Regions from separate parts of the Uruburuella testudinis genome, predicted to be linked through region 1. Evidence: predicted binding sites of a transcription regulator. Region 1 holds the regulator's gene; each other region holds the start of a gene.
What was found. Region 1 encodes FNR, which switches genes on or off when oxygen is low (the NO sensors DNR and NnrR bind a similar motif). Its sites were predicted from a motif close to TTGATNNNNATCAA; they were not measured.
Positions count from the first base shown of each region.

Region 2: a site for FNR is predicted at 2,517-2,530, ahead of LVJ83_RS11270 (cytochrome-c peroxidase). Genes of this name have one in related genera too.
Region 3: a site for FNR is predicted at 4,801-4,814, ahead of pflB (formate C-acetyltransferase). Genes of this name have one in related genera too.

Region 1 covers NZ_CP091508.1:640,390-650,910, reverse strand. Annotated here, with positions in the region: gene apaG (Co2+/Mg2+ efflux protein ApaG) at 1-332, opposite strand, end outside; gene LVJ83_RS02925 (phosphatidylglycerophosphatase A family protein) at 518-1,006, opposite strand; gene thiL (thiamine-phosphate kinase) at 999-1,958, opposite strand; gene LVJ83_RS02915 (OmpA family protein) at 2,085-2,825, opposite strand; gene LVJ83_RS02910 (CysB family HTH-type transcriptional regulator) at 3,277-4,227, shown strand; gene fnr (fumarate/nitrate reduction transcriptional regulator Fnr) at 4,410-5,144, opposite strand; gene hemN (oxygen-independent coproporphyrinogen III oxidase) at 5,276-6,682, shown strand; gene LVJ83_RS02895 (opacity family porin) at 6,949-7,536, shown strand; gene LVJ83_RS02890 (glutamate-5-semialdehyde dehydrogenase) at 7,659-8,918, shown strand; gene htpX (protease HtpX) at 9,165-10,007, shown strand; gene LVJ83_RS02880 (helix-turn-helix domain-containing protein) at 10,105-10,455, shown strand; gene LVJ83_RS02875 (IS3 family transposase) at 10,344-10,521, shown strand, end outside.
Region 2 covers NZ_CP091508.1:2,450,185-2,460,705, reverse strand. Annotated here, with positions in the region: gene fabF (beta-ketoacyl-ACP synthase II) at 1-949, shown strand, start outside; gene LVJ83_RS11270 (cytochrome-c peroxidase) at 1,253-2,410, opposite strand; gene LVJ83_RS11265 (NAD(P)H-dependent glycerol-3-phosphate dehydrogenase) at 2,706-3,695, shown strand; gene LVJ83_RS11260 (hypothetical protein) at 3,843-4,184, shown strand; gene LVJ83_RS11255 (cell division protein ZapA) at 4,181-4,477, shown strand; RNA gene ssrS (6S RNA) at 4,492-4,672, shown strand; gene rplM (50S ribosomal protein L13) at 4,854-5,282, shown strand; gene rpsI (30S ribosomal protein S9) at 5,292-5,684, shown strand; gene LVJ83_RS11235 (GlsB/YeaQ/YmgE family stress response membrane protein) at 6,011-6,256, shown strand; gene LVJ83_RS11230 (protein disulfide oxidoreductase) at 6,353-6,862, shown strand; gene LVJ83_RS11225 (sodium:proton antiporter) at 7,050-8,468, opposite strand; gene LVJ83_RS11220 (YbaN family protein) at 8,796-9,155, opposite strand; gene LVJ83_RS11215 (DUF1415 domain-containing protein) at 9,155-9,736, opposite strand; gene LVJ83_RS11210 (Lrp/AsnC family transcriptional regulator) at 10,046-10,521, opposite strand, start outside.
Region 3 covers NZ_CP091508.1:1,006,837-1,017,357, reverse strand. Annotated here, with positions in the region: gene LVJ83_RS04585 (HIT family protein) at 1-388, opposite strand, end outside; gene rnhA (ribonuclease HI) at 875-1,312, opposite strand; gene pflA (pyruvate formate lyase 1-activating protein) at 1,481-2,278, opposite strand; gene pflB (formate C-acetyltransferase) at 2,405-4,687, opposite strand; gene LVJ83_RS04565 (FAD-binding oxidoreductase) at 4,958-6,331, opposite strand; gene LVJ83_RS04560 (hypothetical protein) at 6,386-6,598, shown strand; gene LVJ83_RS04555 (hypothetical protein) at 6,758-7,063, opposite strand; gene LVJ83_RS04550 (FKBP-type peptidyl-prolyl cis-trans isomerase) at 7,551-8,030, shown strand; gene clpP (ATP-dependent Clp endopeptidase proteolytic subunit ClpP) at 8,487-9,110, opposite strand; gene tig (trigger factor) at 9,193-10,503, opposite strand.

The sequences.
Region 1 (10,521 bases):
GGCACCGGCACCGAAAAACGCTCGCCATAGCTGTCTTCAAACTCATAATACCCTTCCATGCAGCCCCACGGCGTGCTTAAATGAGCTCCGCTGTTATATTCATAATCATCTCCCGGATACAGCACCGGCTGTTCGCCCACCACACCGACACCCGACACGCTTTCCACATCGCCGTGTGCATCGGTGATTTCCCAATGGCGCTTACGTAACGTCACAATATCATGGCTGCGATTGCGGATGGTGATATGATAGCTGAACACGTATTTATCGTTCATCACATTGCTTTGCTCCGCCAGATAATTCGGTTGCACCTGAATTTCAATTTCGTTCATAAATCTCTCATTATTATCATTTACTATTTTACTGTAGTTTTCAAACGGCCTGGGGTGTCCTGATATGTCTGTTTATGGAGGGATTTTTGTTCCTGAAAATGCAGGTGCCTGGCAAAAAACGCAGCAGATGTGTTTTCAGGGGCAAAATACACCCTTAAATCGAATGGTCAGAATTCCCTAGAGTATCAAATCAACCAAGCGGCAATATTTAATATCAGCAAGGCAAACAGCGCCGCAATCAAATCATCCAACATAATGCCGAAACCGCCGTGCACCCGCGCATCAAACCATTTTATCGGCCAAGGCTTGAGCGCATCCAGCAAACGGAACAACACAAACGCCGCCAGCCACCAGCCCCAATAAAACGGCACAAATGCCAAAATCAGCAGCATGGCCACAATCTCGTCCCACACAATGCCGCCGTAATCCTGAATACCCAATGCACGTTCCGTGTGATTGCAGATGCGGATGCCCCATACAAACAGCAGCGCACATAAAGCCGCCAGCCACCAGCCGTCTACCCCGATGAGGTGTAACACAAAAGCCATCGGCAAGGCGGGCAGCGTGCCGAACGTACCCGGCGCCACCGGTGCCAGCCCGCTGCCGAAACCAAAGCCGAGCAGGCATAACGGCCGTTTTTTCAGCCAAGAAAAAGTCGGTTTGATATCAGCCAAAATGATCGAACCCCAAATGAGTTAACTGCATTTCTTTACCGTTTGCCTCCAAAATGCGCAAACCCTCGCCGGCAAACACCCTGCCGATGCGGGTAACCGGTGTATCCGCCGCCCGGCCTGCCGCCAATACCGCATCACGCTGCTGCTCAGGCGCGGTAAACACCAGCTCATAATCGTCACCGCCGGCCAGCAGATAATCATATAAACGCGCCTGCGGCAACAGTGTGCGCAATATCGGCAAGGTCGGCAGCCGGTCGGCAAAAATTTCCGCCCCCACACCCGAAGCCTTGAGAATATGGCCGATGTCTTGCGCGAGGCCGTCTGAAATATCTTGAGCCGCATGCGCCACCGTCAGCAAGGCCTGTCCAAGGGCCACACGCGGCATCGGGCGTAATCTTGCCGGCTCGCATAAAGTATGCACCGCCTCCGGCAGCACCAACGTCTGCCAATGGTGGTTGAGTGCCGCCGCAGCCAAACCTATCCGGCCCGACACCCAAATATCGTCACCCGCCTCCGCCGCATCACGGCGCAAGGCCTGCCCTTGCGGCAATTCGCCGGCAATGGTGATATTAAACACATAATCGCCTTTGGTGGTGTCGCCGCCAATCAGCGTGATACCGAATTGCCCGGCCAAACCAAACAAGCCATCACAAAATGCCTGCAACCATGCCTCATCCAATTTTGGTAATGCCGCACTCAACAACGCCCAGCGCGGCTGTGCGCCCATGGCCGCCATATCAGAAATATTCACTGCCAACACTTTATGCGCTAAGTCGGCAGGTGCCACATCGGCAAAAAAGTGCCGGCCGGCCAACAGCATATCACTACTGAAACACAAATCGAAGCCGGTGCGCGGGCGCACAATAGCCGCATCATCGCCAATGCCGAGCAACACATCCTTATCACTTTGCTGCCGCATCAGGTAGCGGCGGATAAAATCGAATTCTGTCATTCAAACCATGCCCGATTGTTGCAATAAGGCGACATTATAAACCGAAACACGCCCAACCGCCCGCCTGAAAATGCACAAAACCCCGCCAAGGCGGGGTTTCTTCAAACTATCTTTACATCTTCAAGCTTACGGACGGGTGTAGCCGTGAATTGAAGATTTCGGGCCCGGAATCCAGCCGTTGTCAACAGCAGGACGCTCGCCTTCAACTTGACCCGGAGCCACTTGGCGGGTTACCAAGGTGCGGATGCGCACGTCTACACGGCGATCAGGTTCGATACATGCAATCAGAGCAGCACGTTTGTTGGCGCGAGATACGCGTGAACCCAGTTTGGCTACTTCAGCCTCACAAGAAGCAGTCATGCGCGCTTGAGACTCGCCCAAACCTACAGCAGTGATTTTGCCGGCAGGAACGCCGCGGTTAACCAGATAGTTGGCAACCACGTTGGCACGACGCTCAGACAATGCTTGGTTGTAAGCTTCAGAGCCCATGAAGTCGGTGTGGCCTTCAACACGTACGGCTTCAACGTTGGTGTCGCTCAAACGTTGGGCCAGCGCATTCAAGGTTTCGCTTGCTTCAGGACGCAGGTTGTCGCGGTCGAAACCAAACAGAGTTTGGGCAGACAGGGCAACAGTTTCGTCAGCATATTCGGGAGCAGATTGAACCGGAGTGGCATCGCCACATTCGATACGGCCTTGGGTCGCTTTGTCCAGGTAGGTATTTTCCCAGCACTCGCCGTAGTTGTTGCGAACCACGGTTTGTTCACGATCAACGGTGTAACCGTGTTTGGTATGCGCTTCGCTGGCCATTGCGGTGCCTGAAGCTACCAGAGCAACGAACAAGGCGCTTAATTTAAGCTGTTTGGTCATTTTATTCCCTCATCAAAAATTGTTATGCAACGGCCACACCGGAGTGTAAACGCCACAAATCACCAATATACAGGCCGCTGTAATAACGGCGGCAAATCGGATATATCAGGTTTGCACTATAAGAAGCTAAGGGCAAACTGTCAATAGCGCGCTGCCTGAGCACAACTGCGAAACGGCCCGCTTCCTAATTATGAATCATGCCGAAAAATCAATCCTGTGTCATTTATTTACAACCAAATTGCGCTGCTTGCGGCTTTGTCGTTGCACAAACGCAACACCCGGAGAGGGCCCATAAAATGCCCATATATTACAAAACCAAGATAGTTTCTGTAAAAACAAAAGCTTTCTTTGAAAAAAGGAGAAAACGGGCAAGGCCTCATGAAATATGCTACATTTAACGCACCGTGTCGCACAAAACCCACATTTTTCCGCACAGCCCTACCCTACACTTATGAAACTACAACAATTACGCTACGCCCTGGAAGTTTACCGCCACAATTTGAATGTTTCCGAAGCCGCCGACGCACTGTTTACATCGCAGCCGGGCATTTCCAAACAAATCCGCCTGCTGGAAGAAGAATTGGGCATTCAAATCTTTATCCGCAGCGGCAAGCGTGTGGTTTCGGTATCACAGCCGGGCAAAGCCGTATTGGAGCTTTCTGAACGCATTTTGCGGGATGTGCAGAATATTAAAAATATCGGCAGCGAATTTACCGACCACGACAGCGGCTCGCTTACTATCGCCACCACCCACACCCAAGCGCGTTATGTGCTGCCGCGCATCGTGGCCGACTTTGTCAAGCGCTATCCCAAAGTCGAATTAAGCATCAAACAGGGCAGCCCTACCGCCATCGCTCAAATGGTGGGCAGCGGCGAGGCCGACTTTGCCATCGCCACCGAGTCTATCGATGAGCATATCGAATTGCGCAAACTGCCCTGCTATGAATGGACGCACGCCATTGTGGTGCCGCACGACCATCCGCTGCTCGATTGCCGCCACCCTTTGAGCATCAACGATTTGAGCGGCTACCCCCTCGTCACTTACGAATTCGCCTTCAACAACGGCAGCAGCATCGCCCGCGCCTTTCAAAAAGCACGCATCGAGCAGCCCAAAGTAGCGCTTTCCGCCGCCGATACCGATGTATTGAAAACTTATGTCAAACTCGGCTTGGGCGTAGGCATTATGGCCAAAATGGCGTTTGACCCCAAAAACGATGCCGATTTGCAGCTGGTTGATGCCGATCATTTGTTCGAACCTTCTTCCACTTATATCGCTCTACGGCCGGATACCTACCTACGCGGTTACACTTATGATTTTATCAACCTGTTTGCCCCGCAACTGACACGCGAGCGTATTGATAAAATGCTGTATATGCCGATTGAAGAAGATTTTTCGATTTAATCTCCATTCACAACAATAATCTAACCGACTAACTCGTCGCCGCGCGTGCGTACTGCATTCGACTGGCTGTCTTGCCGGCTTACTTTTGTATGAATATAAAACCGCATGCGTTGAATATTGATAAATAATGAGGCCGTCTGAAAACGCTTCAGACGGCCTCATAAATGCTTGTAATCAATGCCTTACAGCGCATGCGCACAGCCTGACACCATTTTCTTCAATGCCTGCGGATCCAAGATTTTGATGTGTTTATGCTCCACCAAAATCAGACCCTCATGATGAAATTTTGACAAGGTGCGGCTGACGGTTTCCAGCTTCAGCCCCAAATAGCTGCCGATTTCCTCGCGCGACATCCGCAAGATAAAATCATTGGCAGCAAAACCGCGCGAATACAGGCGGTTCGACAAATTCAGCAAAAACGCCGCCAAGCGCTCTTCTGCACGCATATTGCCCAACAACAGCATCACGCCCTGGTCGCGCACAATCTCACGGCTCATCAGGCGGAAAAAATGGGTTTGCAGGCTGGGAATATTTTGGCCGAGCTCTTCCATATGGGCAAACGGCAGTTCGCACACTTCACTGTCTTCCAACGCCACCGCATCACAGCTGTGCACATGCGAGCAAATGCCGTCCATGCCGATCAACTCGCCCGACATAAAAAAGCCGGTAACCTGATCGCGGCCGTCTTGGCTGGCCACCGTGGTTTTGAAAAAACCGGTACGTATGGCATACAGAGATGTAAAAGGCTCGCCCGCCCGAAAGAGGTATTCGCCCTTTTTCAGACGGCGGCTTTGGCGGATAACCGCATCCAGCTGCTCAAACTCGGTCGGCATCAAGCCCACCGGCAGACACAACTCACGCAATGAACACGTGGAACACAAGGCTTTGAGCTGGTTTGAATTCGTGTGTGCAGACATATCGGCAACCTTTATTCAGCCCCGACTTATTGAGTATTGACTCACGTCAAGGCATGTTTATCATAATATCGGCATTCTACCAAACTAGCTTAGCTTTGCCTAATTGATTCATTCACACACCAGAACACAACATGAAAACCATACCCATACACACAAACACCCAACCCGAATTCGACCGCAATCTGATTGCCAGCCTGCCCGCCAGCGGCCCGCGCTACACTTCCTACCCCACGGCAGACCGCTTCCACAACGGTTTTGGCGAACCCGAATACACCCACGCCCTGCAATTGCGCAGCTTGGGTGCGCTCAACAAACCGCTGTCGCTTTATATCCACATTCCGTTTTGTAACACCATCTGCTATTACTGCGGCTGCAACAAAATCATCACCAAAGACAAATCCCGTGCCGATGCCTATATCGAATACTTAGAACGCGAAATGGATTTGCTCGCCCCGCACCTCAACGGCCGCCACCAGCTCGCCCAACTGCACTTCGGCGGCGGCACCCCCACTTTTTTAAGCGACGACCAGCTCGAACGTGTGTTTGCCATGATACGCAAACATTTCCAACTGATTCCCAGCGGCGAATATTCGATTGAAATCGACCCGCGCAAAGTAAGCCGCGACACCGTACACCATCTCGGCCGGCTCGGCTTTAACCGCATGAGTGTAGGCATTCAGGATTTTGATCCCAAAGTGCAGCAGGCCGTCAACCGCATCCAAACCGTTGAAGAAACGCGCGAAGTCATCGAAGCGGCCCGTGAAGCCGGATTCAAATCAGTGAGTGTTGATTTGATTTACGGCCTGCCTCACCAATCGCTGGAAAGCATCAAGCCCACCATCGACACCGTACTCTCACTCGATCCCGACCGCCTCGCGCTCTACCACTACGCCCACCTGCCGCATATTTTCAAACCCCAACGCCGCATCGACACCGAAGCCGTGCCCGGCAGCGAAGAAAAGCTCGATATTTTGCAATACGCCGTGCAAACCCTCACCGAACGCGGTTATGTATTTATCGGCATGGATCACTTCGCCAAGCCCAAAGACGAGCTTTCCACCGCCTTAAAAGAAGGTTGGCTGCAACGCAATTTTCAAGGCTATTCCACCTATGCCGACTGCGATCTGGTGGCCATCGGCGTTTCCAGCATCGGCAAAATCGGCAGCAGCTACGTGCAAAACGAGCGTGACATCGATGCTTATTACGCCGCCATCGACTCAGGCCGCCTACCGGTCATGCGCGGCTACCAACTCAACCGCGACGACATCCTGCGCCGCAACATCATTCAAGATTTGATGTGCCGCTTTTCCCTCGATTTTCAGCTCTACGAAAGCATCTTCGGCATTCCGTTCAGCCAATATTTCAAAGACGAGCTTGCCGATTTACAACAACTGGCCGCACTCGGCCTGCTGCATCTGAAAGCCAACGGGCTGAAAGTCACCCCTAAAGGCCGCTTCCTCATCCGCAATATTGCCATGGTGTTCGACTACCACTTGCGCCATAAAGAAACCAAGGCACAATATTCGCAAACCGTATAAGCGTGTTTTAACAACAGTCAACAGGCCGTCTGAATTTTCAGACGGCCTCATATTAAAAATACACAAATATATAATTTATAAATGCATACCAATATTAATAATATTAACACCCGTTTCTTTATTGTGTTACAATTATAGCAAAGGCAATTGAATAACCGTATTTTTCAAATCAACCTGTTTGTTTTAAAAAGAAGATTCATCAAGAAGCCTTGAAAATTGCTGAGCCTATAGCAACTTCCCCCAACCACATAATATGGATTAAACTCATGAAAAAAATCGTATTGGCCGCCATTTTGGCCGGCGTATCAAGCATGGCTGCTGCCGAAGGCTGGTATCTGCAAGGCGATGCCGGCTACTCCAAATTAACAGCCAAAGAAAGCGGCCGCAGTTTCAAAGACAACAGCCCCACTGCGCGCATTGCTGTCGGCAAAGACACCGGCAACCTCCGTTATGCGGTTGATTACACCTACTTCGGCCAGCTCGAAAACCAAGAAACCTCTACCAATGCTTATCACAAAGCAGAAGTCAGCGCCCACTCTGTCGGCGTATCTGCCATTTACGATTTCCACAACCAATCTGCGCTCACACCCTATGCCGGTGTACGCATCGGGCTCAACTACCTGAATTTAGATGCAGAAGAAGAGCGCACTACCGCAGTCTCCCGTTCCCACATCAGCAAAAGCGAATCCAATACCCGCTTAGGTGCAGGCGCGGTGTTGGGCGCTCAATATCAGTTTACCGACAAATTAGCCTTAAATACCGGTGTAGAATACAATTACCTCGGCAAAATCGGTTCGCAATCAGCCAAAGTGCATCAATATGGCGCAAACCTCGGCGTGCGCTATAACTTCTAAGCAGCCCGTTTCCGACAACAGGCCGTCTGAAGCATTCAGACGGCCTGTTTGGCTATTGCCCAATCGGCCTGCAGCATTTATTATAGATTTTCTACCATCTCCGCATAAGGCCGTCTGAAAACATGCAAAATATTGCCGACTATGTGCGTGACACCGCCGCTGCCGCCAAACAGGCGTTTTACCAATTGGCTGCAGCCACAACCGCACAAAAAAATACCGCCCTGCTGCGCCTGGCCGAATTGATTGAGCAACACCAAACCGCCATTTTGGCCGCCAATGCAGAAGATATGGCACAGGCCGCTGCCAAAGGCCTGGAAACCGCTCTGCTTGAGCGCCTCAAGCTCACCGAAACCACCATCGCCGGCATGTGCGAAGGCCTACGCCAAGTCGCCGCCCTGCCCGACCCGGTGGGGGAAATGGATGAATTCCGCAACCGCCCCAATGGCCTGCAAATCGGTAAAATGCGCGTGCCGCTGGGCGTTATCGGCATCATTTACGAATCACGCCCAAATGTAACCGTTGACGCCGCGGCACTGTGCCTCAAATCAGGCAATGCCTGCGTATTACGCGGCGGCAGCGAGGCATTCAACGGCAATATGGCCATTGCCAAGCTGATTACCCAGGCCCTGCGCGAAAACGGCCTGCCCGTGGATGCCGTGCGGCTGATTGAAAACACCAGCCGCGAAAGCGTCGGCGCCATGCTGCAAAGCCCCGATTTAATCGATGTGATTATTCCGCGCGGCGGCAAATCGCTGGTAGCGCGCATCAGTGCCGAAGCCCAAGTGCCCGTGATCAAACATCTCGACGGCATCTGCCATGTGTATATCGACCGCGCCGCCGACACCCCAAAAGCGCTGGATATCGCCTTTAATGCCAAAACTTCCCGCTACGGCACCTGCAATACCATAGAAACATTGCTGATACACGAAGCGCGTGCCGTTGAAATATTACCCCTGCTGGCCGAAAAATACGCCGAAAAAGCAGTAGAACTGCGCGGCTGCGTGCGCACCCGCAACATACTGCCCGACATCATAGCCGCCACAGAAGAAGACTGGGATACCGAATATCTCGCCCCGATTTTGGCCGTAAAAATCGTTGACAGCCTGACCGAAGCCATCGCCCACATCAACACCCACGGCAGCCACCACACCGACAGCATCGTTACTGAAAACTACACCGATGCGCAAATCTTTTTGCGCGCAGTAGACTCAGCCAGCGTGATGGTCAACGCATCCACCCGTTTTGCCGACGGCTTTGAATACGGCTTGGGCGCGGAAATCGGCATTTCCACCGACAAAATCCACGTCCGCGGCCCCGTCGGCCTGCACGGCCTTACCAGCCAAAAATGGGTGGTGTTGGGCAACGGCCAAATCCGCACCTAAGCACCGGCCAAGCCGATCATCCCCGGCCAAACTCCTCATCAAAAGGCCGTCTGAAGCGATTTCAGACGGCCTTTTGATTTACGCAACCCAACCGCAACAATCCGCTTTTCTTCCAAACATTCATAAATTTGCATACCTTTTCCAAAGCGCATCTTTGCCGCCCCGCCACTTTTTGCGACAATGGCGCCACGCTTCGGGCAAACCCGAAAAAATAAAAACCAAACCACACTGAAAGAAGGAAAACCTGTGAAACGTATTTTTTTGTTTCTCGCCACCAACATCGCCGTACTGGTTGTTATCAGCATCATCCTGAGCCTGCTGGGCATCAGCAGCAACCCCGATCAAATGGGCAGCCTGCTGGTTTACTCTGCCGTTATCGGCTTTACCGGCTCCATCATTTCCCTGCTCACTTCAAAAATGGTGGCCAAACGCTCGGTAGGAGCCGAAGTGATTACCCAGCCGCGCAATGAAGCCGAAGCCTGGCTGCTGCAAACCGTGGAAAATCAGGCGCGCCAATGGAATCTGAAAACACCCGAAGTGGCCATCTACCAATCCCCCGAGCCCAATGCCTTTGCCACCGGCGCCAGCAAAAACAACTCGCTCGTAGCCGTCAGCACCGGCTTGATGCACAGCATGACCCGCGATGAAGTGGAAGCCGTCTTGGCTCACGAAATGGCGCACGTCGGCAATGGCGACATGGTTACCCTGACCCTGATTCAAGGCGTGGTCAACACCTTTGTGGTCTTCTTGGCGCGCATCGTCTCCGGCATGGTTGCCCGCAACGACAGCGGCGAAGTATCGCAAGGCACTTACTTTATGGTCAGCATGGTATTGCAGATTGTATTCGGCTTTTTGGCCAGCTTTATCGTGATGTGGTTCAGCCGCCAGCGCGAATACCGTGCCGATGCCGGTGCAGCCAAACTGGTGGGCGCACCCAAAATGATTGCCGCGCTGCAACGCCTCAAAGGCAACCCCAGCGACCTGCCCAAAGAAATGGCCGCCATGGGCATTGCCAGCGAAGAAAAAGATTCGCTGCTCTCTACCCATCCCACTTTAGATAACCGCATCGCCCGTTTGAAAGGCTTGTAAAACTCAAACCCGATAGCATGATAAAGGCCGTCTGAAAAATGAACTGTACCCCAAAAGTTGGACACCCCCACCAACCCATGAAAGGTACAGTTTTCTTATGTCTAAATACAGCCTACACTTCAAACATCAGGCCGTGATGCGTTATTATGCACTCAGAAGCCAACAACGCACCGCAGACGAGCTTCAAATATCCCGAACCCACTTACGCCGATGGATTGCCGCCTACGAACGAGCAGGCATCCACGCGCTGGAGTACCCTCAAAGCACCATGTCCAAACAACGCAAAAACCCCTTTATTACCGACAAACCCGATGCCGAAAAAACACAGGCAGAGCTATTAGAAGAAGTCGCCTACCTCAGAGCGGAGAACGCCTATCTAAAAAAGCTCGATGCGCTGATGAAGCGCACAAACCCAACCGAGAAAAAGCCCGCATCATCGAAGCATTAAAAACAGAACACCCGCTAAAATATCTTTGCGAATCTGCCGAACTGTCAAAAAGCAGCTTCTACTTCA
Region 2 (10,521 bases), 1.1 Mb from region 1:
CGTGGGCGTGAACATCGGCTCCGGCATCGGCGGCCTGCCCAGCATCGAAGCCACCGGCAAGCAGGTGTTGGAAAGCGGTGCCCGTAAAATCAACCCGTTTTTTATTCCCGGCTCGCTGATCAACCTGATTGCCGGCCATGTTACCATTCTCAAAGGCTATCGCGGCCCCAGCTACGGCATGGTTTCGGCCTGTACCACCGGTGCGCACGCCATCGGCGATTCGGCGCGGCTGATTAAATACGGCGATGCTGATGTGATGGTGGCCGGCGGTGCGGAAGGTGCCATCTGCACCTTGGGGATGGGCGGTTTTGCCGCCATGAAGGCTTTGTCTACCCGCAACGATGACCCCGCCACCGCCTCGCGCCCGTGGGATAAGGGGCGCGACGGTTTTGTTATGGGCGAAGGTGCCGGCGTGTTGGTGCTGGAAGAGTTGGAGCACGCCAAAAAACGCGGTGCCAAAATTTATGCGGAGCTGGTGGGTTTCGGCATGAGCTCCGATGCTTACCACATTACTGCCCCGAATGTGGACGGCCCGGCAATGGCCGTGCGCCACGCTTTGAAAGATGCCGGCCTGAACCCCACCGATGTGGACTATGTGAATGCGCACGGCACCTCTACACCCTTGGGCGATGCCAATGAAACCAATGCGCTGAAACTGGCCTTGGGTGAAGAGCATGCCCGCAAAGTGGTGGTGAATTCCACTAAATCTATGACCGGCCATTTGCTCGGCGCGGCCGGCGGTGTGGAAGCGGTGTACAGCGTATTGGCGGTGCACGAGCAAAAATCACCGCCCACCATCAATATTTTCGAGCAGGATATTGAAGCAGGCTGCGATTTGGATTATTGCGCCAACGAAGCGCGCGATGTCAAAATCGATGTGGCGATTTCCAATTCATTCGGCTTCGGCGGCACCAACGGCACGCTGGTGTTTAAAAAGTTTGCCGGATAAGCTGTCTGCTGTGATTGCCTGAAACATATGCCGTCTGAAATCGTGGGTTCAGACGGCATTTTATCGCCGTTAAACTTCATTTCTGATGATGAAGTTTAACGGCGATATTATGGGAACGATATAACCCATTCACAAAAATAACCTAACGGCGTCGGCGCATCTTGTCGCCTTGTTAGTTTGCTTTTGTGAATGAGTATAAGTGGGTGCGGTGTCTATGCAAAATGATTCAGCAGCGCGGCGATAAACATCAGGCCGTCTGAAACGGGGTGTTTCAGACGGCCTGTTTTGCTTCAAATGGTTGTTTTAGTTGTTGTCAGGATGAGACTTGGCATCGCTTGAAGACGGCAGTTCGGGCATGGTGCGGGCGGATTCGGGCACGCTGCCGGAGAGGGTATTCAAGAAGGCTACGATATTGTCCACATCTTCTTGCGGCAATTGTTTGCCCAATTGTGCTTCGCCCATAATGCCCACGGCTTTATCAAGCTCCCAAACGCTGCCGTCATGGAAGTAGGGGTAGGTGCGGGCAACATTGCGCAGGCCGGGCACGCGGAAGACGAATTTGTCGTTTTCAGACTGTGTGACTTCGAAGCGGCCTTCATCATGATTTTTGCTGCCGGTAAACTGCCAGTAAGGGCCTTTGACCAAACCGAATTTCTGGAATGATTCGCCGCCGAGGTTAACGCCGGCGTGGCAGGCGATGCAGCCGTTGTTGATGAATGAGCGTACACCGTTGCGCTCTTGCTCGCTCAGTGCATTGATGTTGCCTTTCAAATAGTCATCCCATTTGGTGGGCGTGAGCAGGGTGCGTTCGAATGCGGCAATGGATTCGGTGATGTTGGCAAACGTGATTTCACCGCCTTTGTCGGTATAAGCTTGCTTGAAGGCTTCCTGATATTCGGGAATGTGGGCGATTTTGGCAACCACCGAAGCTTCGTCTTTGTTGGCCATTTCAACCGGATTGAGCAGCGGGCCGCCGGCTTGCTCTTCTACTGTGGCGGCACGCCCGTCCCAAAATTGGCTGCCCAGAAGGGCGGCATTCAATACAGTGGGCGAGTTGCGGCCGCCGAAGCTGCCTTTGTGCCCCTGGCTGGTGGGCATATTGTCGACACCGGCGCTGGCGAGGTTGTGGCAGGAGTTACAGCTGACGGTGTTGCCGCGTGAAAGGCGCGGATCATACCAAAGCTGTTGGCCGAGCTTGATTTGAGCCTCGCTGACCGGGTGGGCTTTCTGCATTTCTTCCAGGCCGGGCAACGGTTGGAAAATACCTTGAGCCTGCTTCAACAGCTCGCGGTCTTGCTCTGAAGCTGTGCCGCCGGGTGCCGGTTCGGCGCTTGCGGATGCTGTTGGCGCGGATGCCGGTGCAGCGGTTTGGGCGGGGCTGTCTGCGGGTTTGTCGCCGCATGCAGCCAATGCCAGCAGCGTGGCAAATGTGAGGGCGCGGGTTCGGATGGCTTGGTTCATGGCTGGTTCCTTTTATGTGAATAACACTTTATAAAAACGGCTTTTCCGAATGAGGTGTGTTATTGTTTCTTTTGGTTAAGTATAGGGAGGTTGCCGCTTGCCGCTTTTGTTTTATATCAACCTTGATTGTTGAATTGTTTTTACATATCAATACAATAGTTATTTATAATCAAATAATTGTACGGCATAGGTTGATGCGGTCGAGCCGTGGCGGGGTGTTGGAAAATCAAGCCGGCGCTTGCACCTTTGGCACGATTGTTTTAAAGTGAAGCGCAATTTTGAGTGAGAGATTATTATGAAAATAACCGTGATGGGCGCAGGCTCCTGGGGCACTGCGCTGGCAATCCATTTTGCGCAGCATGGCAACGAAGTGGCCATATGGGCAAGAAATGCCGGGCATATGCAAACCTTGGCGCAGGAGCGTGAAAACAAACGCTATCTGCCCGGATTCGCCTTGCCGCAAGGGGTTGCTGTGCATACTGAGCTGGCAGACGCTCTGCAAGGCGCCGAGCTGGTGTTGATTGTGACTTCGGTGGCCGGTTTGCGCGACAGCGCGCAATTGCTGGCGGAGCATGGTGTCGGCCATTTGCCCGTGCTGACGGCCTGCAAAGGGTTTGAGCAGGACAGTGGTTTGCTGACTTTCCAGGTGGTGAAAGAAGTGTTGCCTGAAAATGATAAAATAGGCGTGCTTTCGGGGCCGAGTTTTGCACAAGAGTTGGCGCAGCAGCTGCCGTGTGCCGTGGTGCTGGCTTCTGAAAATAAAGCGTGGATTGAAAGCCTGGTGGCTGATTTGAACACACAGGTGATGCGCCTCTATGGCAGCGAAGACGTCATCGGCGTGGCGGTCGGCGGCGCAGTAAAAAACGTGATGGCCATTGCTACCGGCCTTTCAGACGGCCTCGAATACGGCCTGAATGCCCGTGCAGCGCTGGTTACGCGGGGTTTGGCCGAAATCACCCGGCTGGCGATTGCAATGGGCGCCAAACCGAAAACCATGATGGGTTTGGCCGGTATCGGCGATTTGATTTTAACCTGCACCGGCGCTTTGTCACGCAACCGCCGTGTGGGTTTGGGCTTGGCGGAAGGCAAAGAATTGCACCATGTGCTCAAGGAAATCGGCCATGTATCCGAAGGCGTGAGCACCATTGAAGAAGTGTTTAATACCGCTTGCAAATATCAGATTGATATGCCGATCACGCAAACCTTGCTGCAACTTATCCGCAAAGAGCTGACCGCCCAACAAGTGGTGGAACGCCTGATGGAGCGTGAAGCCCGCTTTGAATAAGGCTATTTTGCCCATTTAAAGTAGGCCGGCAATGGGTATCAGGCCGTCTGAACAGCCGTTCAGACGGCCTTGTTTGACAGTGGGGCTGCATCCATCTATGCTTGCAGCCATGCCCTTCGGGTTGTGTAGAAAAGGTTGTGTAAAAAAATGAATCAGTCTTTAGAAAACTTGGAAGTAAGCGTTTACCGGCTGGCGCAAAAGTTTGAAACGATTGTCGGCGAAAACAAACGCCTCAACGATGAAATCGCCCGCCTGAAAACGGAGCAGGCACAGCAGGCCGATGAGCACCAGGCCGCGGTAGACGAATTGAGCGAGGCGTTGCTGGTGCAGGTGGGCAAGCTGAAAAACGACTTGCAAGGTAAAATCGACAGCCTGACAGATGAAAACCGGCAATATCGCGATTTGCTGGATGCCAGCGCCGCAGAGATTCGCGGCCTGCTGGCCCGATTGCCGCAGGCGGCGGCCAATGAAAACGAGGCAGAATCATGAGTGTAGAACAAGTCAGCGTAGAAATTGTCGGCCGCGAGTTTAAAATCGGCACGCCGGCCGAAGAAAAACATACCTTGTTGCAAGCAGTTGAGATGCTGAACCAGAAAATCGATGTCATCAAACAAAGCGGCCGCATTGTTGAAACCGATAAAATTGTGATTATGGCCGCCCTAAATGTGGTGCACGATTTATTGAAGATGTCGATGAAAGATGATTTGGCAATCGGCGAGTTTGAGCGTAAAATAACAAGCATGGCAGAAGCGTGTGACAAAGCGCTCGCCAAGCTGGCTTAAGCCGGAAAGTTAGTTTTTCCCTGCGGTGTTCGCGAAGGCATATATTCCTTTGAACCAATACGTTCGCTTCAGGTTGCCGGGAGTCGCAGTGGGCGCGAGTGTCTGTTTGCAGATGCACCCGAAACTGCCCGAGGTAACCGCCTTGTCTGCAAGGTTCAAGCGGATTCCAGCCCGAACGGCATCTGCGGGGATTCCATTTGGAAATGTCGCCCTCAGGCGGCATTTCATCTTTACAATCGGCTGAAATACAACACCTTTCACTGCTTTCAGACGGCCTGATGCAATAAATGATTCAGACGGCCTCAATTTCATTGACAGAAACCCGATTCATCACTAAAATCGGTAGCTTTCTATATATTTATTTGGATTACTCCTTATGAAAACCTTTTCAGCCAAACCGCATGAGGTTAAGCGCGAATGGTTCGTGATCGACGCTCAAGACAAAGTTTTGGGTCGCGTTGCTGCCGAAATCGCCCACCGTCTGCGCGGTAAACACAAACCCGAATACACTCCGCACGTTGACACCGGTGATTACATCATCGTGATTAATGCCGACAAGCTGCGTGTAACCGGCAACAAAGCCCTGGATAAAAAATACTACCGCCACTCAGGCTATCCGGGCGGTATCTATGAGCGCAACTTTACCGAAATGCAGGAGAAATTCCCCGAGCGCGTTTTGGAAAAAGCGGTAAAAGGCATGCTGCCGAAAGGCCCGCTGGGTTACGCCATGATTAAAAAACTGAAAGTATACGCCGGTGAAGAACACGGCCATGCTGCCCAGCAACCTAAAGTTTTGGAAATTTAAGGACACCACATGAACGGTAAATACTACTACGGCACTGGCCGCCGCAAAAGTTCAGTGGCTCGTGTATTCCTGCAAAAAGGTACCGGCCAAATCATCGTAAACGGCCGCCCGGTTGACGAATTCTTCGCCCGCGAAACCAGCCGCATGGTGGTTCGCCAGCCTTTGGTTCTGACCGAAAACGCAGAAGCGTTCGACATTAAAGTCAACGTAATCGGCGGTGGCGAAACCGGCCAATCCGGTGCGATCCGTCACGGCATTACCCGTGCCCTGATCGACTATGATGCTGCCCTGAAACCTGCGCTGTCTGAAGCCGGCTTCGTTACCCGCGATGCTCGTGAAGTGGAACGTAAAAAATTCGGTCTGCGCAAAGCACGTCGTGCGAAACAGTTCTCCAAACGTTAATTGTTTCCGATATTCAAAAGCCCTGCTTTTCAGCAGGGCTTTTGTTTTAAGGCGTGACACATTGTGGCGGCAAAGCCAAAACTTTGTTGGTATTTTGAAAAATCATGCAAGCTTAAAACATCTTTCTTGCCTGTGTGTGTATGATGATGCCGGTAACTCCGGTTAGTTATCCCATTCTATAAAACAACCTGATTGCAGCGGCTTGCTGCTGTACCCTGTGCGGCATATAAAGTTCGCTGTCTCGCCAGTATATTTTTAAATGGGAACAAGCCGTCAAATATCTTTACAATTCTGTAACCGTCAATAAGTTTAAGAGAGGAAAAGTCATGGGTTGGTTAGTAACCATTATCGTAGGTTTTGTGGTCGGTGTTTTGGCAAAAGTATTGCATCCGGGCAAAGATAACTTGGGTTTTATCATGACCACTTTGCTGGGTATTGCCGGTGCATTGCTGGCCGGTTGGGTAGGGCAGGCTGCCGGTTGGTATCAATCGGGCGAGCCGGCCGGCTGGATTGCTTCCACCATTTTTGCGGTTATCATTTTGGCTATTTATACCCGTGTGATTAAAAAATAATCATGACAGGCATTAAGATGAAAAACAGGCGTACAGCCTGTTTTTTCTATTTATAAACAGATCATGCCCATTATGGTTTGGGCGGAGAAAAACATCATGCATAAGCGGATGGTTTATTGGCTGAAACAGATTGTGCAAACTGTGATTATTTTGGCCGTGGTGGCCGTTGCAGTAGATTGGTGGCGGCAGCCGGTGCAACCGGTGGGCTTTACGCAAACGCCATGGCAAACTTTGCAAGGTGAGCGGTGGACATTGGCCGAATTCAGCAGCAACCGCCCGGTGGTGGTGTATTTTTGGGGCAGTTGGTGCGGTATTTGCCGCTATACTTCGCCGGTGGTGGAAAAGCTGCATCAAGCCGGCGTGCCGGTGATGGGTGTTGCACTCAGATCGGGTTCGGCTGATGAGGTTGCGGCTTATATGCGCGGGCACGATTATGACTTTGATACCTTGAATGATGCGGATGGCAAAATTGCCGCGCAGTGGCAGGTGGCGGTTACACCGACGATTGCGGTAATTAAAAACGGCAATATGGTGCACCATACCACCGGTTTGAGCAGTTATTGGGGATTACGCAGCCGGATATGGCTGGCCGATTGGTTGTATTAATCGTCGTTCAAAAAATAAATCAGCTGTGGGCTTATGTTAATTTGTAAACAATCTGACTGCGCGGTAAAGCCCGGCCGCATTGATGATCTTCGCTCAGTTTTCTGTAGTAGATTTATGGGAATTTGATGATATCAGGCCGTCTGAAACCTGTTGATAAAGGTTTCAGACGGCCTGTTAGATGCGGTGGTTAAAACAGTTGCAACACAAAGAAAATCAGTGTGTGCAGAATAAACACCGGCACCAGAATACCAAACGACCAGGCCATGTAGCCGAAGAAGCTGGGCATTTTCACTTTGCGCTGCTCGGCAATGGATTTCACCATAAAGTTCGGCGCATTACCGATATAGCTCAGGGCACCCATAAATACCGAGCCCATTGAAATCGCCAGCAGGGTGTGGAACAGCGGGCCGCTCATCAAAGCTTGGGCATCGCCACCGGCCATGTTGAAAAACACGAGATAGGTGGGGGCGTTGTCGAGAAAGGCCGACAAGAGGCCGGTCATCCAGAAATACATGGTGTTGATAGGGTTGCCGCCGGCATCATGCACCATGGAAATCAAGCCGCGGAATGCGCCTGCCTCGCCGGCTTTCAAAATCGCCAATACCGGCGCGATGGTGATGAAGATGCCGAGAAACAGCTTGCCCACTTCCAAAATCGGATCCCAGTTGAATTCGTTTCCGGCACGCACCTGTTTGGGGGTAATGGCCAGCGATACGCCGGCAAGGCCGAGTAAAATCAAGTCGCGCACCAGGTTTTGCAGCTGATAGGTGCTGCCCAGGATTTCAAAGCCGGGATGCTCGGGTTTCCACAAGCCTGACATCAATACAGCCGCTACCACGCCGGCGAGCAACAGGAAATTCCATTTGCCGAAAATTTTCAGCGGGCTGTCGGGAGAAGGGTCGGTTGCTTCGATTTCATCTTCTTTATTGTAGAGATGACGGTCGAGAAAATAGAAAGCTATCAGCAGAATCACGGCGCTGATGAACACGGGCGGCAGCATGTGTTGCACCGTCCACATAAAGTCTACGCCTTTCAAGAAGCCCAGAAACAGTGGCGGGTCGCCCAAGGGGGTGAGGCCGCCGCCGATATTGGCCACCAGAAAAATAAAAAACACTACCACATGCACGCGGTGTTTGCGGTTGTCGTTGGCTTTCAACAGCGGGCGGATCAGCAGCATGGCCGCGCCGGTGGTGCCCATCAGCGAAGCGAGCACGGTGCCGATGGCCAAAATGATGGTGTTGGTTTTAGGGCTGCCGTGCAGATTGCCCCACACCAAGATGCCGCCTGAAATGGTGTAGAGCGCCAGCAGCAGCAAAATAAACGGAATATATTCTTCCACCAGCGCATGTGCCACCGTGTGGGTGGCGGCGCCAAAGCCGTAGACCATAATCAGCGGTACCAGAAACAGTAAGGTCCAAAAGGCGGTGATTTTGCCGAAATGATGATGCCAGAAGTGTGGTGCGAGCAAGGGGAAGAGGGCAATCGACAATAAAATCAGCGCAAAGGGAATGCCCCAGGTCAGGCTGAGGCTGGCACCGTCGAAATCGGCGGCCTGTGCCAGCAGCGGCATCAGCAGCAATGGGGTGAGAGCGGTTTGGAGGCGCATCGGCTTTCCTTTTCTTTTTCGGGTCAATCATATCGGGCGGGGCATGCCGCCCGGCCAAGCGGTATCAGGAGATTGAGTGCCGGCATGATGGCGCGGTATCCGGCGCCTTTATGCGGCTTGCAACGTAACCGAAAGATTGTAAAGGAAAAGCCGGATTCATTCCAGCGCAAAGCTTGTTTGTTGACAATTAAATTTTTTAAAACGGCTGATTTGATTAAATAAATGCTGAAAAACAATTAATTATGGATTTTTTGATAAGGTAAAAATCATCAGGCCGTCTGAAAACAGTGTGAAAATCGGCTAAAAAACTTTATCTGCCGCTCGGTTTCAGGCATCGGGCAGCCGCCACATCCATACCGCCACGCTGAAACAGAAAACCGCAGCGGTGGCGGCGATCCACCATTGGGCGGGAAAGCGCCACAGTAAAATCAGGCAGGAAAGCGTCATCATGGAAAAAGCCAGATATTTTGCCCGGCGCGGCACGGCGCGGTTGCGTTCCCAGTTTTGCACCATCGGGCCGAAATAGCGGTGGCGGTGCAGCCAGCGGTGGAAGCGCGGCGAGGCTTTGGCCCAGCAGGCGGCGGCCAGAATCACAAACGGCGTGGTCGGTAATACCGGCAGAAAAATACCGATAATGCCGAGCCCGAGTGAAAGTGCGCCACACAGCCAAAACAGCCCGCGCATCATCATTTCGAGGCCTTGTCTATAGGAAACGGGCAGCGGGGAATCGCCAGTTTTTCCCAACCTTCGTGTCCCATTTTTTCGAGCAGGGCGATGTTGCGCTCAAAGATGTCGGCCGCATCGGGAAACGCTGCGGCGGCTTTGGCAATACTGCTTTCGCGAATCAGGTGCAGCGTGGGGTAGGGCGAACGGTTGGTGTAGTTGCTGATGGCGTCGGTTTCGGTGTTGTCAAACTGGAAATCAGGGTGAAACGGTGCAATTTGCAACACGCCTTCCAGGCCGAGATCGGTTACGGCGGTATCGGCAATGGCGGTTATATCGTTAAACAGCAAAAAATCGCCAAACAGCGTGGGGTGTACCAGCAGGGTGGTTTCGATTTCTGTGGCCGGAGTGTCGGCTAAAAGCTGCAATTCGCGGTCGAGATCTTCGAGAAAGCCGTCGAGGTGTTTGGCATGGCTGATGTAGATGCGAACCTGGTCTTTTACATAAGGCGCTTTGGCAAACGGGCAGAGATTCAGCCCGATAACGGCTTTTTCGAGCCATTGGCGGGTGTGGTGGATTACGGTTTGGTCGTCGGTGGCGGTCATGGCGGTGTTTGGATAATAATTGTTATCAATTATAACAAGATTATCAGAGGGCGGCTATGCGTTTGACGGTATGTTGGCCGGATATTATTGGCGGCCGTCTGAAAACCATACACAAAAATAACCTGAGGGCGCAGGCTTTTTTTGCTGTGTGTGGGTACGGTTTTCGACCCGCCTGGCCGGCTTTTGTGAATGGGGCGGCAACCCTATCATTCATACAAAGCAGGCTGACTGCCCGGCCGGTTTGTTTGACCAAAAGGTATCAAACACGGCAGAGCGCTCAGCCTGTTGTGCAAACGGTATTTGCAAGCATCAGTCGTATTGCTGCAAATGCCCCAGCGGCAGCGCGGTGGTGTTTTTGATTTCTTTCAGCACAAAGCTGGATTTGGCGTCTTGCACGCCCGGGTGCGAGAGCAGCGTGTCGAGCACGAAATGCGAAAAAGCATTCATGTCGGTGAAAAAAGTGTGCAGCAGATAATCGGTTTCACCGGTAAGCGCAAAACAGCTCAACACTTCCGGCCAGGTTTGCACCGCGCCGGCAAAGTGGTCGCGCGCTTCGCTGGCTTTATTGATGGAAACGCGGATAAACGCCTGCAAGCCGAGTTGCACCGCTACAGGCGACAACAAAGCGGCGTATTGGCGGATAATACCGGCATCTTCAAGCTGCTTGAGGCGGCGCAGGCAGGGTGAGGGCGACAGTGCCACCCGTTCGGAAAGCTCCACATTGGTGAGGCGGCCGTTTTCCTGCAACACTTGTAGAATTTTCAGATCGGTTTTGTCGAGCGTGA
Region 3 (10,521 bases), 370 kb from region 1:
GCTTGATTTGCTGCGGCCAGTTTTCAGGCAGCATCATCGCCGCCTGCCGCTGTGCAGGCGCCCAAATCGGTGCGGGAAAATGAGCATCATCGTCAAAGCGGGCAATCACATGCCAATGCAGATGCGGCACCACATTGCCCAGGCTGGCCAAATTGATTTTGGCCGGATGGAACACTTGCCGCATAGCAGCTTCCACACGGTATACCGCCTGCATAATTTCATCACGTTCGGCTGCCGCCAAATCAGTCATTTCTGCAACATGCGCCTGCCAGATAACCCGGCAAAATGCGGGCGCTTGGGCTTCGTTATGCACGGCAATCACGCGCAAGCGGTCATTTTGCCACAATATTTCTTCGTTTTGCGCCTGACAAATCGGGCAATCATTCATGAAAAAACCTTTTCAAAGAAATACAATAAGGGCTTATTTTAATGTATCAGGCCGTCTGAAAACGCTTTCAGACGGCCTTTTAACTTAATTTTAAATTAAAGCTCTGCTCACATTTCATACCCATTCATAAAAACAAGCTAACCGCGTTGGCTCGCCGGTGTTTGAACAGAAATGGTTTCGCTGGGGTGCTCTAACCATTCAGAATGATTCAGATTTCTTGTGATAAAAGGGCAGATGTAAGGCAAAAAACGCAGCAAAGTTAGACATCTTGCGAAGCTTTTTAATACAGCAGATGTGCTTTTAGCGTAAAAAAGATGATGATACATGATACATCAGGACACCCCAGCCCTGTACAGCCTTCAGCCCGCTGCTTGGTCAGCTTACTTTTGTAAAAGGTATCAGCCGCCGGCAGAGTTTCCCGTGATTCTTAAATAGCGGCAACCGGAAACAGAACAGCCGCACGAAGCGGCCGAATAAACGGCTATTTCAAATAAAGCGGGCCGCGCCTTTATTGGCCAGCGCATCAGCCTTTTCATTTTCTGCATGGCCGGCGTGGCCTTTTACCCATGTCCAGTGCACATCATGGGCGCTCACCAACGCATCCAGCGCTTTCCACAAATCTTCGTTTTTAACCGGTTTTTTGGCAGCGGTTTTCCAGCCGTTTTTCTTCCAGCCGTGTATCCAGCTTTCCATACCGTTTTTCACATATTGCGAATCGGTGCAGATTTGCACACGGCAACGGCGTTTCAAGGCTTTCAGGCCTTCGATGACCGCCATCAGCTCCATGCGGTTATTGGTGGTGTCGGCCTCACCGCCATACAGCTCTTTTTCGTGGCTGCCGTAACGCATCAACACGCCCCACCCGCCCGCACCGGGGTTGCCTTTGCATGCGCCGTCGGTATAAAGGTAAACAGTGGGTTCCATGATATCGGCTTCCTTTAACAATAGGGGCGCATGATAGCATAACCTATTCAAAAAATAATCCGGCGGCGTTGCCGGTTGGCTGTTTGAAATAAGGATAAGGCCGTCTGAAAAATATTATTCAGACGGCCTTATCCTTATTTTGTTGCCTTGCTGAAAAATCAAGCCGGCTCAATAAATGATGTTTTTGCCGTAGCCTTCCAAAATTTCTTTAATATGCAGCACGGTATCTTTCGGAGGCGGATGTACGCCTTTGAGTTTGTATTCATCGCCGCACAATTCCCATTTGTGCGCGCCTAATTCATGATACGGCAGCAGCTCGACGGTTTCGATGTTTTCCATGTCGCCGATAAATTCGCCCAACAGGTGTGCGGAGCGGTCATCATCGGTATAGCCCGGCACAATCACAAAGCGCACGCGCGTAGGCTGTTGCCGTTCGGCCAGATAACGGGCGAAACGCAGGGTTTTGGTGTTGGGAATGCCGACCAGCACTTTATGGATTTCGGGGTCGATTTGTTTTAAATCGAGCATCACCAAATCGGTGTGATCAATCAAGCTGTCGAGAATGGCATCGTAATGCAGGGCATAGCCGTTGGTATCGAGGCAGGTATGAATGCCGTTTTCATGGCAGGCGGCAAACCAGTCGCGGATAAACTCGTATTGCAGTAACGGCTCGCCCCCTGTTGCGGTTACGCCTCCGCCAGTTGCCCGCAGGTAATGGCGGTAGGAAATCACTTGCTTCATCACCTGCTCTACCGTAAGCACTTGCGCTTGCTCGGTGCGCATATCCCATGTATCGCGGTTGTGGCAATACAGGCAGCGCATCAAGCAACCTTGCATAAACAGCACGAAACGTAAGCCGGGCCCGTCGACCGTGCCGCAGCTTTCGATAGAATGCACAATGCCTTTGCCGTGATAATGCCGGTGACCGTCGGCAGATTCGGCCGGGTGAATGGTATGAGTTTGCATAGTTTGTGTGCGTATTGTGTTGTTTTCAGAAGAACTATTATACAGCATAGGCCGTCTGAAAAATTTTGTGAAAAGAAATGCCGGGTAAACCTACCCGGCATTTTGTGATGCAGCGTTACCGGCGGATTACATGCTGGCGGTAAAGGTGCGGGTAATCACGTCTTGCTGCTGCTCTTTGGTGAGGGAGTTAAACCGCACCGCATAGCCTGAAACGCGGATGGTCAGCTGCGGATACAGCTCGGGGTCGTTCATCGCTTCAATCAGCATTTCACGGTTGAGCACGTTAACATTCAAGTGCTGGCCGCCTTCTACGCCACCTTCGTGGTGGAAATAACCGTCCATCAAGCCGGCCAGATTTTTCTCGCGTGAAGTTTCGTCTTTACCCAGCGCGCCCGGCACAATCGAGAAGGTGTAGGAAATACCGTCTTTGGCAAACTCAAACGGCAGTTTGGCTACAGAGCTCAACGAAGCCACGGCACCGTTGACATCGCGGCCGTGCATCGGGTTGGCACCCGGGCCGAACGGTGCGCCTGCACGGCGGCCGTCAGGGGTATTGCCGGTTTTTTTGCCGTAAACCACGTTGGAAGTGATGGTCAGCACAGATTGGGTGGGGATGGCATTGCGGTACATCGGATGCGTGGCCACTTTTTTCATAAAGCGCTCAACCAAATCGCAGGCAATATCATCTACGCGATCATCGTTGTTACCGAATTGCGGATATTCGCCTTCGATTTCAAAGTCTACCGCAATGTTGTTTTCATCACGCACCGGGCGCACTTTGGCATATTTGATGGCAGACAGCGAGTCGGCAGCCACCGACAAACCGGCAATACCGCAAGCCATGGTGCGTTTCACATCACGGTCGTGCAAAGCCATCAGCGCGGCTTCGTATGAATATTTATCATGCATATAGTGGATAATATTCAACGCGGTTACGTATTGGGTTGCCAGCCAATCCATGAAATTGTCCATGCGGTTCAACACAGTGTCGTAATCCAACACTTCATCTAAAATCGGCTCGGTTTTCGGGCCGACCTGCTCTTTGGATTTTTCATCAATACCGCCGTTGATAGCGTAGAGCATGGTTTTGGCCAGATTGGCACGGGCGCCGAAAAACTGCATTTGTTTGCCGACAACCATCGGGCTCACGCAGCAGGCAATGGCGTAATCGTCGCTTTCAAAATCGGGGCGCATCAAATCATCGTTTTCATATTGGATAGACGATGTATCGATGGATACTTTGGCACAGAAGTGTTTGAAACCTTCCGGCAGTTGCTCAGACCACAACACAGTAATGTTCGGCTCGGGAGACGGGCCCATGTTGTAAAGCGTGTGCAGGAAGCGGAAGCTGTTTTTGGTAACCAGCGTGCGGCCGTCCAAGCCCATACCGCCGATAGATTCGGTGGCCCAAATCGGGTCGCCTGAAAACAGTTCGTCATATTCGGGCGTACGCAAAAAGCGCACCATACGCAGCTTCATCACCAAATGGTCGATCAGCTCTTGCGCTTCGCTTTCAGTAAGTGTACCGGCTTTCAGGTCACGTTCGATATAAATATCGAGGAAAGTAGCCACACGGCCGAACGACATGGCTGCGCCGTTTTGCGATTTTACTGCTGCCAGATAGCCGAAATAAGTCCATTGCACAGCTTCGCGGGCATTGGCGGCCGGGCGTGAAATATCAAAACCGTAGCGGGCGGCCATTTCTTTCATTTGGCCGAGCGCTTTGTGTTGGTCGTTGATTTCTTCACGGCGGCGAATAGTTTCTTCCAAGTTTTTGCCGGCTTCCAAATCGGCTTGCAAAGAATTGAACTGCGCCACTTTATCGGCCATCAAAAAGTCGATACCGTAAAGCGCCACGCGGCGGTAGTCGCCGATAATACGACCGCGGCCATAAGCATCGGGCAAGCCGGTCAGCACACCGGATTTTCGGCAGCGGCGGATATCGGGGGTGTAAACGTCAAACACGCCTTGGTTATGGGTTTTACGGTATTCGGTAAACGCTTTAACCACTTCCTGATTCAAGGGGCTTTCGTAGATTTTGCAGGAATCCATCACCATTTTCAGGCCGCCGTAAGGCATAATCGCACGTTTGAGCGGCTCATCGGTTTGCAGGCCGACAATGGTTTCCAAATCTTTATCGATATAGCCGGCGGCGTGGCTGTTAATGCCGGATACGATTTGCGAATCGATTTTATAAGGCGCATGGGTACGGTTTTCAACCTTGATGCCTTCCATCACATTATTCCACAACGTGGTGGTCGCTTCGGTGGCGGGCGCCAGAAAATCGCCGTTACCTTCATAAGGGGTGTAATTTTTTTGAATAAAATCGCGTACGTTTACACCGTTCTCCCAATCGCCCGGCTGAAAGCCGGACCATGCAGTGGAACGCTCTTGTGCGGTGGTAGCCATAATAAACTCCTGTTTTGGTTAAGCTAAAAAATATAGAAGAAGAAATTTGTATGGGTAGGATAGCACTTATTTTTTAGGATAAGTAAGCATTTTAGAGAAATAAAATTACTATTTTGACTTAAGTCATGAAATAAAATGTAGTCTGAAAATCTGCTGGAAAATTTATTTCAACGGAGTAAAATGGAACTGAATATACGCTTTTAATAAAGCCAAGGCCGTCTGAAACCACAATGGCTTTCAGACGGCCTTATCTTATGCCCTTATGCCACTTTATGGCAACAACTTATTTGCATTCAATATATTATGCGGATCAAGCTGGGCTTTTACCGCCCGCATCAGGGCGATTTCCGCTTCGCTGCGCACACGCGGCAGCCATTGGTTTTTAACCTGCCCGATGCCGTGCTCGGCAGCAATCGTGCCGCCGCAAGCCAGCACATGCTCATACACCAGTGCATTAACCGCATCTTCATACTGATACACCTCATTACCAAGCACCTCCGGCAGAAAAGTGTTGTAATGTAAACTGCCGTCGCCCAAATGGCCGAACACCACAATTTGTATATCTGCAAACGCCGCCTGCAATGCCGGCGCACAGCGGTCGACAAACTCAGCCACCCGGGCAATCGGCACCGCAATATCATGCTTGATACTGGCGCCCAGCTGACGTTGTGAAGCCGAAATATTTTCACGCAACGTCCACAAATTCAGCCTTTCCGTTTCCGATTGCGCCAACACGGCATTTTCAAAACCGCACTCAAACAAAAACTCGGCCAGCAATTCACCCAAATCATCGCGGGCAACCGAATCGGTCAAATCAAGCAGCACATGCCATTCTGCCTCAACAGGCACGCTCAAACGGCTGAATGCTGATGACAGCGTTAAAGCAAAACGGCTCACCAGCTCAAAGCTGCACAAGCGCTCGGCAAACCGCCCCTGCATTAAGGTCAGCAACCTAACCGCCTGCTCGATGGTTTCCACCCCCACCCAAGCGGTTTCAGTGGTTTGCGGCTGCGCAAACAGCTTCAGTGTTGCCCCGGTAATAATGCCGAGCGTGCCCTCGCTGCCGATAAACAAATGGCGCAAATCATAACCGGTGGTATTTTTATGCAACGGCTGCAAATGCGACATCAACCCGCCATCGGGCAGCACCACTTCCAAACCCAATACCAAATCACGCATCGTGCCGTAGCGCAACACATTCAACCCGCCCGCATTACACGCAATATTACCGCCGATCTGGCATGAACCTTCACTGGCCAGGCTCAAGGGAAACAAACGTCCCGCGGCTGCGGCTGCCTGCTGCACATTTTGCAGCACTGCGCCGGCATCGACGGTTATCGCATTGTCCGCCAAATCAACGCTGCGGATACGGTTCAGCCGGCTTAGATTCAACAACACCCCGCCGTCAGGCACAGCTGCACCGCACAAACCGGTATTGCCGCCCTGCGGCGTAACCGCGATGCCGTGCTCAAAACAAAACCGCATCAGCGCCTGCACTTTTTCTACACTGTCGGGCTGTACCACCGCATCGGCCTTACCGGTATAACGGCGGCGCTGATCGATTAAAAACGGCTGCCCGTCTGCCACAATTTCGCTTTCCGACAAAAATGCCGCAAGCGCCTGCTTCAAATCCTGCCCTGTCATATTTTCCGTATGCTCCAGTTATTAAGCCTTCTAGGGTGTCCTGATGTGTTGTTTATGAGAGGATTTTTGTTCCTGAAAATGCAAATGCAAGGCAAAAAACGCAGCAAGATTGAACATCTTGTGAGGCTTTTTACACAGCAGATGCGTTTTCAGGAGCAAAATACATTCGTCAATCGAATGGTCAGGATACCTAAACCCATTCATAAACGTCAGCCAATAAGGCGGCGCACACATATGGGGCCGGTCGGCTTGGCGCATCATGCTTGAGCAAAGCCGGTCTCCTCGGAGCCCGAATGAGCCGATGCGGTTAGGTTATTTTGTCGAATGAATGGGCCGCAAATAAATTTCAAGCGCGAGGCTCAGTATAAAGCAAAAGCAGGATACGTTAACGTATCCTGCTTTTGTCACATATTCAGCAGAATATGATTATTTTGCAGCAGAAGCAGCTTCAGTAGCAGTTTCAACGGCAGAAGCAGCAGCAGTAGCAGCAGAAGCGGCTTCAGCAACAGCAGCAGAAGCATCTTTAGAACCTTCGGCTACAGCTTCTTGAGCATCAGCTTTGGCTTCAGAAGCAGCTTCAACGGCATCAGAAGCAGCAGCTTGAGCATCAGAAGCAGCTTCAACAACAGCTTCAGAAGCGGCAGAAGCAGCATCTTGGGCTTTCTCGGCGTTGTTACCGCAAGCGGCCAGGAACAGAGACATCAAAGCAGCAGCAAACAGTGATTTTTTCATTTTCAATACCTTCTCTTATTTGATCAAAACTAAGAATAATTAATTTGACCGCACCAAACAGCCCGGTCATATACCACAGAAATTCATAACTGAATCTGTCAGCAATTATGCCGCACGCCCTAAACCAATGCAACGAAACCTGTATACAGTTCAGCAAGAATATAACGCTTAGGCATGTGATTTGAATAATAAGTTCACGCTCAATTGCTGAAACGGATTGAAAAGCTGTTTGAATTTTTTATTTTATTCTAATATTTCAAAAATTTAAGAAATAAAATCACAATAAAAACATTTACCCGCCTCAACGGCCTGCCATTCAGCCTGCCAACCCAAAAGTTGCAAAAAAACAACATTTACTACCGTTGTCTTAAAAAATTCATATTATTTCTTTACCAATCTGCCGCCGCCGCACCATAAGTTTAGCCGCATTGCCATGCCGGCCTATGCTACAATAAACCACCATTTCCACAAATAAAGGACCTATTACATGGCCATTGCAAAAAATTCTGTCGTTACCCTTCACTATGAAATGTTTGATGCCAACGATCAGCTGATCGACAAAACCGAACAACCGATTGCTTATCTGCACGGCGGTTATGACGGTATTTTCCCGCTGGTAGAAGAAGCTTTGCACGGCAAAGAAGTGGGCGAAACGGTGGATGTGGTGCTGGCGCCCGATGATGCTTTCGGCGAGCAAGATCCTGAATTGGTGCGCATCGAAGATGTTAACGTGTTCCCGGTAGAAGTTGAAGCCGGCATGATGTTTGAAGCCGACGACCCCGAAACCGGCGATGTATTGGTGTACCGCGTAACCGATGTGGCCGACGGCAAAGCCGTAGTAGACGGCAACCACCCGTTAGCCGGCATGAAAATCCGCTTTAAAGCCACAGTTGACAGCGTGCGTGAAGCCAGCGCTGATGAAATTACCCACGGTCACGCCCACGGCCCGCACGGTCACCACCACTAAGATTCCTGATGCGTCGTTTATAAAGGGATTTTTGCTCCTGAAATTGCAGATACCCTGCAAAAAAATGCAGTAAGCTCGGATATTTTGCGAGGCTTTTTAACGCAGCAGATGCGTTTTCAGAAGCGGAAAGCACCCGTAAACGAATTGTCAGGATATCCTATAGTTCATTCGAAAAATCTATCTGATGGCATCGCCCTGCCCTTGCCGGTTGATTTTTTGAATCAGCATCAGGCTTCCAGCCTATCATCTCATCAAAAGGCCGTCTGAAACCAAAAGGCCGTCTGAAAACCAAAAGTTTCAGACGGCCTTCATCCATGATTTCATACCCATTCATCAAAGCAGGCCGGAAAGCAAGCCGGAGAAGCGGCAAGCAAACGACCATGCACACCATAGGGCGTAAGGCGAGAAAATCGGCGCAATCAGGTTATTTTCATGAATGGGTATATGCTGCAACCATTATGCCTTGATGCTGTCGCGGCTTTCCAATACCTGATCAATCAAACCGTAGGCTTGCGCCTCTTCGGCAGACATAAAATTATCGCGATCGGTATCACGTTGCAAATCGGCCAAATCGCGGTCGCAATGTTTGGCCAGCAAACGATTGAGCTTTTCTTTGATTTTCAACAATTCACGCGCATGGATTTCGATATCCGAGGCCTGGCCGCCCAAGCCGCCGCTGATGAGCGGCTGGTGGATCATGATGCGGCTGTTGGGCAGTGCGAAACGTTTGCCTTTGGTGCCCGCCGAAAGCAAAAACGCGCCCATACTGGCCGCCTGGCCGAGGCACAAGGTTGACACATCAGGCTTCACAAAATTCATGGTGTCGTAAATCGACATGCCGGCCGTTACCGAGCCACCCGGTGAGTTGATATAGAGGAAAATATCCTTATCGGGATTTTCACTTTCCAAAAACAATAATTGCGCCACCACCAAATTGGCTGTTTGATCGTTGACCGGCCCCACCAAGAAAATGATGCGCTCTTTCAGCAGGCGCGAATAAATATCAAACGCGCGCTCGCCACGGCCGCTTTGTTCAACCACGGTCGGCACTAAATAGTTGTTTTCGATTTCGGGAAACATATGCGCTCCTATCATAATAATGGTAAAAAAGCACCCAAGCGCAGCTTAAGGTGCTTTTGTTTTCAGACGGCCTCAACCGCCATTAAGCCTGTGCGCCCATCACTTCATCAAACGACAAAGCTTTTTCGCTGACTTTGGCTTTGCCCAGCACAAAATCTACCACATTGGCCTCAATTGCCAAAGAAGTCGGGCCTTGCAAACGTTGTTGGTCGGCAAAATACCACTCGATCACTTCTTGCGGATCTTCATAGCTTTCGGCAAATTCGCTAACCACCGCTTTGATTTGCTCTTCAGTCGGCTCCAGTTTGTTTTCTTCCACCAGTTTGGCCAGAATCAAGCCCAAAGCCACGCGGCGTTCGGCCTGTTCGTTAAACATATCGGCCGGCAGATCCAGATTGGCGGCATCAGCCATACCTTGGTTAACGAAATTTTGCTTCATTTCGGCAGCCAGGCGGGCGGCTTCATCGGCCACCAGAGCTTTGGGCAGCTGGATTTCGGTAGATTTCAGCAAAGCTTCCATCACCGCTTCTTTGGTTTGCTCCTGCGTGCGGCGGGATACTTCACGCGCCACATTTTTCTTCACTTCTTCGCGCATTTTGGCCACATCGCCGTCTTCAATGCCCAAAGCTTTGGCAAATTGCTCGTCTACTTCCGGCAATACGGCTTCGGATACGTTGTTTAATGTGATGGTGAACACAGCGGTTTTACCGGCCACGTCTTTACCGTGGTAATCTTCCGGGAAATTCACTTCCACATCTTTGCTTTCACCTTCTTTCAAGCCCAACACACCGGCTTCGAATTCAGGCAGCATTTGGCCGTTGCCCAATACGAAGGGGTAATTTTTAGAAGAGCCGCCTTCAAAAGGCACATCATCGATTTTGCCTTCAAAGTCGATAATCACACGGTCGCCGTTTTGCGCTTCGCGCTCAACGTGGTTGAAACGGGTACGCTGTTGGCGCAGGATATCGATGGTTTTGTCGATTTCGGCATCGCCCACTTCGGCGGTTACTTTTTCAATTTCCTGAGCGGCCAAATCGCCTACAGCCACTTCGGGGAATACTTCGAAAATCGCGGCCACTTTAAAAGCATCTTTATCATCTTGCTCTTCCACGCCTTCGAAACGCGGCATACCGGCCACTTTCAAATCTTCGCTGACAGCGACATCGTAGAAGGCTTTTTGAACCTGCTCGTTCATCACATCGTTTTGCACACCCGCGCCATACATAGACTCAACCATCTTCAGCGGCGCTTTGCCGGGGCGGAAGCCGTCGATTTTTACGCGGCGTTGGGTTTGTTGCAAACGCTTGTCGGTTTCCGCATTGATGGCCGCCCACGGCAGCGCCAACACAATTTTGCGTTCCAGATTTTCCAAAGTTTCTACAGTTACGCTCATTATAAGCCCTTAATTCTA